Regions from separate parts of the Janthinobacterium breve genome, predicted to be linked through region 1. Evidence: predicted binding sites of a transcription regulator. Region 1 holds the regulator's gene; the other holds the start of a gene.
The links. The regulator LexA, encoded in region 1, represses DNA repair genes until DNA is damaged. The targets are predictions, from matches to a motif close to ACTGTATNNNNATACAGT.
Positions count from the first base shown of each region.

Region 1 (5,249 bases):
CTGCCGCTTACGCGCAGCATGTGAAATTTTGAATTTTTTTAAAATCAGTAGCACAGTTTAGGAGCACACCATGTGTGGCATCGTCGGCGTCGTTTCCCATCAACCTGTCAATCAATTGCTCTATGATGCATTGTTGCTCTTGCAACATCGCGGTCAGGACGCGGCAGGGATTGCGACCAATCACAGCAGTATGTTTTCCATGCACAAAGCCAATGGCCTCGTGCGTGACGTCTTCCGTACGCGCAACATGCGTTCGCTGCAAGGCACGACGGGCATCGGCCATTGCCGCTACCCGACGGCCGGTTCGTCGAGCGAAGAGGAAGCACAGCCGTTTTATGTGAATGCACCGTTTGGTATCACCCTGGCGCACAATGGCAACCTGACCAACTGGGAACAGTTGAAACAGGAAATGTTCAAGAACGACCGCCGCCACATCAATACCGATTCCGATTCGGAAGTGCTGCTCAACGTGCTGGCGCATGAGATCCAGGAAGCGACGACGGGCCTGAACCTGGACCCGGAAGCCATCTTCAAGGCTATTACCGTGCTGAACCGTCGCGTCAAGGGCGGTTACGCTGCCGTCGCGCAAATCGCCGGCGTGGGCTTGCTGGCCTTCCGTGACCCGCACGGCATCCGTCCGCTGTGCCTGGGCATCAATGAAACGGAGCTGGGTCCTGAATACCTGATCGCCTCCGAATCCGTGGCCCTGGAAGGCATGGGCTTCCGCTTCGTGCGCGATATCGGTCCCGGCGAAGCCGTCTTCATCGATGCTGACAAGAAATTGCACAGCGCCCAGTGCGCCGAGAACGCCAGCCTGAATCCCTGCGTGTTTGAATTCGTCTACCTGGCTCGTCCCGACTCCGTCATCGACGGCGCCTCGGTGTACGCAACGCGCCTGAAAATGGGTGAATACCTGGCTGAAAAGATCCGTGCCGAATTGCCTGACGTGCATATCGACGTGGTCATGCCGATTCCCGATTCCTCGCGTCCGGCCGCCATCCAGCTGGCCCTGGCGCTGAACCTGGAATACCGCGAAGGCTTCATCAAGAACCGCTACATCGGCCGTACCTTCATCATGCCGGGCCAGGCGGCGCGCAAGAAATCCGTGCGCCAGAAGCTCAACGCGATTCCATCCGAATTCAAGGATAAAGTGGTGCTGCTGGTTGACGATTCCATCGTGCGCGGCACCACCAGCCGTGAAATCGTGCAGATGGCACGCGAAGCGGGCGCGACGAAAGTCATCTTCGCCTCGGCCGCGCCACCGGTGATCTACCCGAACGTGTATGGCATCGACATGCCGACGCGCGACGAACTGATCGCCTACGGCCGCACGACGGAAGAAGTGTGCCGCGAAATCACGGCCGATTACCTGGTGTACCAGGATATCGGCGCGCTCAAACAGGCGATTGCCGACGTCAATCCGGCACTGACCAACTTCGAGGCTTCGTGCTTCGATGGTGTGTACGTGACGGGCGACGTGTCGCAGGAATACCTGGACCGCCTGGAATATGCGCGCCACCATCCGAAGGCTGCAGCGCCCGAAGATACGCCGCGTTCCCAGCTGAACCTGAACCTGGCGACAACGGAAGCATAAGTAACCTGCCCGGCCTGCGCCGGGCTTTTTTTTTCTGCGATCATGAACGATAAAAAAAACTACGGCTTTACCACCACCATCCTGCATAACGACCGCCGCAAGGGCATCGAGCATGGCTCCCTGCACAAGCCCGTGCACACCTCCGTCGCGTTTGGCTATGGCGACGCGCGCCAGCTCGCTTCCGTATTCCAGGGCAAGGAGCCGGGCTTTCGCTACGGCCGCCAGGGCAATCCGACGGTTTCGGCGCTGGAAGACAAGGTCAACAAGATGGAAGACGGCGTTGCTACCCTGTGCTTCGCCACCGGCATGGGCGCCATCGGCGCCGTGGTGCAATCCTTGCTGCGCGCGGGCGACCATGTGGTGTCGTCGGCCTTTTTGTTTGGCAACACCAACAGCCTGTGGCAAACGGTGACGGGGCAGGGCATCGCCGTGTCGTTTGTCGATGCCACCGATGTGGCCAACGTGGCCGCCGCCATCACGCCGGCCACGCGCATCGTGTTCGTGGAAACCATCGCCAATCCGCGCACGCAGATCGCCGACCTGGCAAAGATCGGCGCGCTGTGTCGCGAGAAGGGCATCCTGTACATCGTCGACAACACCATGACGACGCCGTACCTGTTTCGCCCGAAAGCGGTGGGCGCGGGCCTGGTGGTCAATGCCTTGACGAAATCCATCGGCGGCCACGGCAATGCGCTGGGCGGCAGCTTGACGGACACGGGCGTGTTCGACTGGACGCAGTACCCGAACATTTTCGACAATTATAAAAAGGCGGCACCCGCGCAGTGGGGCATCGCGCAAATCCGCGCCAAGGCCTTGCGCGACTTCGGCGCTTCGCTGGGCCCGGAGGCGGCGCACCATATCGCCGTCGGCGCGGAAACCATGGCCTTGCGCATGGACCGCAGCTGCTCGAACGCCCTGGCGCTGGCCACCATGCTGCAAGCGGACCCGCGCGTGGCTGCCGTGCATTACCCGGGCTTGACGTCGCACCCGCAGCACGCGCTGGCGACGGACTTGTTCCGCAGCTATGGCTCGCTGTTCAGCTTTGAATTGAAGGATGGCATCGACTGCTTCGATTTCCTGAATCGTCTCAATCTTGCCATTCCAGCGAGCAACCTCGGCGACACGCGCACCCTGGTCATTCCCGTTGCCCACACGATTTTCTACGAGATGGGTGCCGAGCGCCGCGCCAGCATGGGCATTGCCGAGTCGCTGATCCGTGTGTCCGTCGGTATCGAGGATGAAGCCGATCTGCTCGAGGATTTCCGCCTGGCACTGGATGCATAGGCCGCCGGACAAATGAAAAGGGCCGCAACAGTCATTCTGTTGCGGCCCTTTTTATATGCAGCTGTTTAATGCCAGCTGCGCATCAAGCCCACAGCCAGGCCCTCAAGGGCGAATTCATCTTCCGGCGACACGGTAATGACCTTGAAGTCGGGGTTTTCCGGCAGCAGTTCGATGACGGAGCCCGTTTTCTTGTAGCGTTTGACGGTGACTTCGTCGCCGATGCGGGCAACGACGATCTGGCCGTTCTTGGCGCTGTCGACCTTCTTGACGGCCAATAAATCGCCATCCATGATGCCGGCGTCGCGCATGGACCAGCCGCGTACCTTCAGCAGGAAGTCGGGCTTGGCCGAAAACAGGGCCGGGTCCACGTTGTAGCTCGCTTCCAGGTTTTCCTGCGCCAGGATGGGCGAACCGGCTGCCACGCGGCCGATCAGCGGCAGCGACATCAGCAGTGCTGCCGGCACCTTCGAGGACAGCGTGTCGGCGGCAGCACTCGCCGCCGCACCGATCAGGCGAATGCCACGCGACGTGCCGGGCGAAATCTCGATCGCGCCCTTGCGGGCCAGGGCTTGCAAATGCTCTTCGGCCGCATTGGCCGATTTGAAACCCAATTCATTGGCGATTTCGGCACGGGTAGGAGGGAAACCCGTATTTTCAATCGCGTCCTTGATCAGGTTCAGGATTTGTTCTTGTCGTGCTGTCAGCTTGATCATGAGCGGTGGGTGCATACTAAAATGCTGTCTATATGAACAGTCTGTATTTTTGTACAGTATCGCCCACTATGCAAGGGAATTTCCGTTATTTGCGCGAATTTCGTGCGAAATACTGGAATGCGCAGGGAAAAGCGCCTGGCGGGCCCCGTGTACGGGCCGCTTGTTGAAGGAATGATTGAAACGTTTGCAAAAGGCGGTTATAATCTTCGGCTGACCTTCCCACACCCGTCTTGACGCCGGGGTGGGCGATTATCAATCCGACCTGAAGGAGTTTGCATGCGTCATTATGAAATAGTCTTTATCGTCCATCCGGACCAAAGCGAGCAAGTGCCCGCGATGATCGAACGCTACAAAGCCAGCGTAACCACCCGCGGCGGTTCGGTTCACCGCGTGGAAGATTGGGGCCGCCGTCAAATGGCTTACTCGATCCAAAAGCTGCCTAAAGCACACTACATCTGCCTGAACATCGAATGCGACAACGAGACCCTGGTCGAGTTGGAAACAGCATTCAAATTCAATGATGCCGTGTTGCGTCACCTGACCGTTAAAATGAAGAAAGCTGAAACAGCTCCTTCGCCGATGATGAAATCGGTACAACGCGAAGACGCGGCCAAAAGCCACCGCACCGAAGCACCAGCAGCCGCTCCAGCCGCAGCAGCAGCTTAATTCTTGACCAGGATCGTGCGCTGAACCAGCTACAAGTAACCGCCATCATTGCCGAGCGCGAAATATTGCGCTATACCCCGGCAGGGCTGCCGATCGTGAATGCAGTATTGCAGCACAGTTCGCAGCAGATGGAAGCAGGGATTGCCCGTTTGACCGAGTTTGATATTGCCGCGCTAGCCGCTGGCGAAATCTCAGGCCGGTTCAGTCAGGCAAGCTTGGGCGGGGTATATCAGTTCACGGGTTTCCTGGCCAGGAAGAGCCGCAACAGCAAGAGTTTGGTGTTTCACATCATTGATTTTAGTGCAGTCACTTTGACTAGCGCATTTTAGATACAGGAGCCTGACATGGCATTCGGTAAAAAGTTCGACAAAAATAAGCTCAAGCTTAAAGAAAAACGCAAACAGCAAAATCCGTTGTTCAAACGCAAGAAGTTCTGCCGCTTCACCGCAGCTCACGTTGAGCAAGTCGACTACAAAGACGTCGACACGCTGAAAGACTTCGTCCAAGAAAACGGCAAGATCATGCCAGCACGCCTGACCGGTACCAAAGCGCACTACCAGCGCCAAGTCGACACCGCAATCAAGCGCGCTCGCTTCCTCGCGCTGCTGCCATACACCGATCTGCACCACGCTTAATCGGTCAGATATTCCTGGAGAAGAACTATGCAAATCATTCTGTTAGAAAAAGTTGTTAACGTCGGTAACCTCGGCGAAGTCGTCAAAGTCAAAGACGGTTACGCACGTAACTTCCTGATCCCGCAACGCCTGGCACGTCGTGCTACGGCTACCGCTGTGGCTGAATTCGAAGTCAAGCGCGCCGAACTGGAAAAAGCTGCTGCCGCCAAACTGGCTGCATCGCAAGCCCAGGGCGAAAAACTGAGCGGTCTGACCGTTCAAGTTGCTCAAAAAGCTGGCGTCGATGGCCGTCTGTTCGGTTCCGTCACCAACTTCGACATCGCTGAAGCGCTGACCAAGCAAGGTTTTGCTGTTGAA
Region 1 is NZ_JBNYXY010000014.1:67,199-72,447, forward strand. It holds gene ACQ4W0_RS26085 (CvpA family protein) at 1-32, shown strand, start outside; gene purF (amidophosphoribosyltransferase) at 71-1,594, shown strand; gene ACQ4W0_RS26095 (cystathionine gamma-synthase family protein) at 1,637-2,878, shown strand; gene lexA (transcriptional repressor LexA) at 2,944-3,591, opposite strand; gene rpsF (30S ribosomal protein S6) at 3,868-4,257, shown strand; gene priB (primosomal replication protein N) at 4,278-4,586, shown strand; gene rpsR (30S ribosomal protein S18) at 4,602-4,892, shown strand; gene rplI (50S ribosomal protein L9) at 4,920-5,249, shown strand, end outside.

Region 2 (5,249 bases), on a different contig from region 1:
ACCGGCCGCCATCTGCAGCGCCTCGGCCTCAAATTTCATCGGCATTTTTCTCGCCCCCATCCTGGTGGGCTTGCTGGTGGCCAAGGGCGCGGAAAGCAAGTCCTCGGTCGATGCCGTGCTCTCCATCGTCATGCAGCTGCTGTTGCCTTTCCTGGCCGGCCAGTTCCTGCGCCGCTGGATCGGCCGCTGGGTCGACCGCCACAAAGCCACCTTGAAATACGTCGATCAGGGTTCGATCTTGCTGGTGGTCTACACGGCCTTCAGCGAAGCCGTCAGCGAAGGCCTGTGGCATACGATCTCGGTGGAAACCCTGGTCGCGCTGGGCCTGATCAGCCTCTTGCTGCTGGCGCTGGTGCTGGGTATCTCCACTTTCATCAGCCGCCGCCTGGGCTTTAACAAGGAAGATGAAATCGCCATCGTCTTTTGCGCCTCGAAGAAAAGCCTGGCCAGCGGCGTGCCCATGGCCAAGGTGCTGTTTTCCACCCGTTCACTGGGCATGGTGATCTTGCCGCTGATGCTGTTCCATCAGATTCAGCTGATGATCTGTGCCGTGATTGCGCAGCGCTATGCGCGGCGTGACGAGGGGGCGGAAGTGCCAGCGTCGACGCTATGATCCTGGCCTTGTAGTAGCTGCATCGCCTGGTACAAGCCGTCGACAATCACCGCATACGCCTGCCGCCGGCTCGCTTCGTCCGGCACGCGCAGCACATACGACGGGTGATATACGGCGATCACCCAGCGCCCATTGTGCTGGATGGGCGTGCCGATCAGCGGCGTCATGGTGGCCGCGCCGTCTTGCAGCACGGACTTTAACGCCGTGCTGCCCAGTACCACGATCACTTGCGGTTGGACGCGTCGTATCTCTTCTTCCAGCCAGTCATGGCAGGCGAGGATTTCACGCTGCGCGGGCGTCTTGTGCAGGCGGCGCTTGCCGCGTGCTTCCCACTTGAAATGCTTGACGGCGTTGGTCAGATAGATGCTGTCGCGCGCCATGCCCGCATCGTGCATCGCCTGCTCCAGCAGCGCGCCGGCCGGTCCGACAAACGGCAGGCCCGCCAGGTCTTCCTGGTCGCCCGGTTGTTCGCCGACCAGCATGATGCGCGCCTGTTCGGGCCCTACGCCGGGCACGGCCTGGGTGGCGCTTTTCCATAGCTCGCAGCGGCGGCACTGGTCCAGGGTGGTGGCCGCCGCGCGCGCGGGTTGGGCGCGCTCGGCGGAAATCGCGATCATAGTGGCGCCGTTGCGCTGGCCCACGGTAGCCGTCTGCCCCGTGCGCCGTTCGCCATTCGCGGCGCCGCTGACCATGGCGGGCACGATGGCGCCTTCCGGCAGGTTTTTCCAGAAGCGCGAAGGGATATGGCTGCGCAGCAGGCCGGCGTTCAGCCGTGCCGGGTTGAAGATGCTGCGGTAATAGGTCAGCCACAAGGCTTCGCTCGCATCGTCGATATCGGCCGCGCCGCGCATCAGCGCCGGTCCCGCATGCAAGGTCTGACCATCCCACAACATGCTGGCCGTCGGTGTGGCGATCATCCAGCTGATGGCGCCCATGCGGCGGGCGAAGTGGCGGGCCACTTGCGGCAGCACGTCGTGCGTGGGTTCGAACCAGGCGACAAAACGGGGAGCGCCATCACTTTCGGCCCGCTCGCGAAAGCGCACATAAGCATGCATGTCGTGTTCTTCGCGGCGTACGGCCTTGGCCATGGCGTGCAGGCGTGCGCCATCCGTATCGGCAGGCGACATCACGTCGTGCTGGCCCAGTTGCCAGCGCCACAGCACTTGGTACAGGAAGGCCCAGCGATCCGGGGCGCTGAAACAGGCGGCGCTTTCCAGCAACTCCACCAAGGGACGGGGCAGACGCAGCAGTGGCGCGCTGGTATCTGTTGCATCTGGCGTGGAGGAAAACAGGTCGCCATCGCCGGGTTGCGACTGCCAGGCAACGTCGGCAGGTGGCACGCCGCGCGCGATCAGTTCGCGTGCGCCTGCGCGCCACTCGTCGAACGACTGCGCCAGCCGGACGACTCGCTCGTTGACATCTTTCACGCCGCCTGCAGTTCGGGCCATAAATTCATCTGCTGCGGCGCCTCCGTCATGGCGCGCCGCAGCTGTTCCGAGGCCGTGGTGTCGCGCGCGGGAAAGTAGTCGGCCGTAATGATGAACGGCGCAATCTTTTTCATGCTGCAGCGCAGGCGCGACAAATCGGCGTAGCGCACTTGCCGCAAACGGCGCAGGTCGACGATGCGCTGCGCATTGCGCAAGCCGATGCCGGGCACGCGGGCGATCATGTGCTGCGCCGCGCGGTTCAAGTCCAGCGGAAAATGTTCGCGGTGCGCCAGTGCCCAGGCCAGCTTGGGATCGATGTCCAGCGCCAGGTTGCCGCCCGTGGCGGGCAGCAGTTCGCTAGCCTGAAAACCGTAGCTGCGCAGCAAAAAGTCAGCCTGATATAAGCGGTGTTCGCGCAGCATGGGTGGCGGCGCCAGCGGCACGCTGTTCGGGCTGTCGGGGATCGGGCTGAAGGCCGAGTAGTACACGCGCTTGAGCTTGTAGCTGCCGTACAGGGTCTCTGCCGTGGAGAGGATCTGCTGGTCGTCGCTGGCGTCGGCGCCGACGATCATCTGCGTGCTCTGCCCGGCCGGCGCGAAACGCGGCGAGCGCGGTTCTTCCGCCTTTTCATCGAGCTTGCGGCGGATCGCCCCCATCGCCAGCTTGATCGTATGCACGCTTTTTTCCGGCGCCAGCTTTTGCACGCTGTCTTGCGTCGGCAGTTCGATATTGACGCTGAGCCGGTCGGCATAGCGGCCCGCCTGCGCGATCAGGGCCGGATCGGCATCGGGGATGGTTTTCAAATGGATATAGCCGCGGAACTGATGCACCTCGCGCAACTCGCGCGCCACTTGCACCAGCTGTTCCATCGTGTAGTCGGCCGACTGGATGATGCCGGAACTGAGGAACAGGCCGTCGATATAGTTGCGCAGGTAAAAATCGGCCGTCAGCTTGACCACTTCGGCCACCGTGAATCGCGCGCGCGGCACGTTCGAGCTGCGGCGGTTGACGCAGTATTGGCAATCGTACAGGCAGTAATTGGTCAGCAGTACTTTCAGTAGCGAGACACAGCGCCCGTCCGGCGTGTAGCTGTGGCAGATACCCATGCCGGAGGTGGCGCCAAAGCCGTCCTTGCCGATGGAATCGCGTTTGGGCGCCCCACTGCTGGCGCAGGACGCGTCGTACTTGGCCGCATCGGCCAGGATTTCCAGCTTGTCCGTCAGTTCCATGGGGTGCCTCGATATACTGTGTTTATATACAGTATAACAGGGAATCGACCGCGTGCTATCTTGACTTGCGCCATGGCAGAACGTTATATATAAGTGTATATTACGGTCCTTGTTCACCGTTTACTTTACAAGGATACGATCATGCGCCTCACCTCCCTCGCCCAACTCCTCAGCACCGCCCTGTTCGTCACTGTCGCCTCGTCCGCTTTTGCCGGCGAAGTGGTGGTGTCGGCCGCGGCCAGCCTGACGAATGCGTTCAAGGATGCGGCGCAAAGCTACGAGGCGCAGTATCCGGGCAGCAAGGTGTCCTTGAACTTCGCCGCTTCGGGCGTGCTGCTGCAGCAGATCGTCAAGGGCGCGCCCGTGGACGTGTTTGCCTCGGCCGACCAGGAAACCATGGATGCGGCGCAAAAGCAGGGCCTGGTGCTGCCGGCCGACCGCCAGGATTTCGTCAGCAACAGCCTGGTGCTGATCGTGCCGCACGATAGCAAGCTGGGCATCAAGAGCTTGAGCGACCTGACGCACAAGGGCGTGACCCGCGTGGCCATCGCCAACCCGGCCAGCGTGCCCGTTGGCCGCTATTCGGAAGGCGCGCTGAAAAAGGCGAATTTGTGGGAAGCCGTACAAACTAAGGCCATCGGCACGCAGAACGTGCGCCAGTCGCTCGACTATGTGGCGCGCGGCGAAGTCGATGCGGGCTTTGTCTACGCCACCGACGCGGCCATCATGAAGGATAAAGTGAACGTCGTGCTGGAGGTGCCGCTGGATGCGCCCGTGCTGTACCCGATCGCCACCATCAAGGGCAGCAGCAATGCGGCCGAAGCGAAGCGCTTCGTCAGCTACCTGCAGACGGCGCCGGCGCAAGCCATTTTCGCCAAGTACGGATTCAAGAAACCATAACTTAAGCACGCGCCCGCATGGATATCGCCTGGACCGCGCTGGCCCTGTCGCTCAAAGTAGCGGCCTGGGCCACAGCGCTCAATTTGCTGCTCGGCATCGGTACGGGCTATCTGCTGGCGCGCACGCGTTTTCCCGGGCGCGAGCTGCTCGACGCCCTCCTGACCCTGCCGATGGTGATGCCGCCCACCGTGCTCGGCTATTACCTGCTGGTGCTGCTGGGCCGGCGCGGCACCTTGGGCATCTGGCTGCAAGACAACTTCGGTATCAACCTCATCTTTACCTGGCAAGGCGCCGTGATCGCCTCCACGGTGGTCGCCTTTCCCCTCGTTTTCAAGCCGGCGCGCGCTGCCTTCGAGGCGGTCGACGGCCAGCTGGAGCAGGCGGCCCGCGTGCTGGGCATCTCGGAAATGGCGATTTTCTTCCGCGTCACGTTACCGCTGGCCTGGCGCGGCATCCTGGCCGGCGTGCTGTTGGGTTTTGTGCGCGCGCTGGGCGAGTTTGGCGCCACCCTGATGGTGGCCGGCAGCATTCCCGGCAAGACGCAAACCTTGTCGGTGGCCGTGTATGAAGCCGTGCAGGCGGGCCAGGACGACGTCGCCAACACCCTGGTGCTGATCACCTCTGCCGTGTGCATCGTGGTGCTGCTGTCGGCTGGCCGTCTGGCGCCCGGGCGCATCGTACACAAATGACGCCTATGCAACTCGACCTCGACATTCGCGCCACCTTGCGCTCCGGCAAACGCCGCTTCGACATGCACGTGCAATGCACCTCGAACAGCCAGCGCATCGCCGTGTATGGGCCGTCCGGTGCCGGCAAGAGCATGACCCTGAAAGCCATTGCCGGACTGTTTACACCGGACGCCGGCCATATCCGCCTGAATGGCCGTACCCTGTTCGATTCCGCCGCCGACATCAACTTGCCGCCGCAGCAGCGCAACGTGGCCTACCTGTTCCAGGATTACGCGCTGTTCCCGCACCTGACGGTGCGCCAGAACGTGGGCTTTGGCCTGAGCCGCGGCTGGTTCAATCCGCGCGCGCGCGAAAAATTGCAGAAAGTCGAGCATTGGCTAGACGCGTTTCA
Region 2 is NZ_JBNYXY010000011.1:224,782-230,030, forward strand. It holds gene ACQ4W0_RS23145 (bile acid:sodium symporter family protein) at 1-613, shown strand, start outside; gene ACQ4W0_RS23150 (UdgX family uracil-DNA binding protein) at 565-2,061, opposite strand; gene ACQ4W0_RS23155 (putative DNA modification/repair radical SAM protein) at 2,037-3,269, opposite strand; gene modA (molybdate ABC transporter substrate-binding protein) at 3,411-4,169, shown strand; gene modB (molybdate ABC transporter permease subunit) at 4,187-4,858, shown strand; gene ACQ4W0_RS23170 (sulfate/molybdate ABC transporter ATP-binding protein) at 4,864-5,249, shown strand, end outside.
Region 2: the regulator LexA is predicted to act here: its motif matches at 3,285-3,302, upstream of ACQ4W0_RS23155 (putative DNA modification/repair radical SAM protein).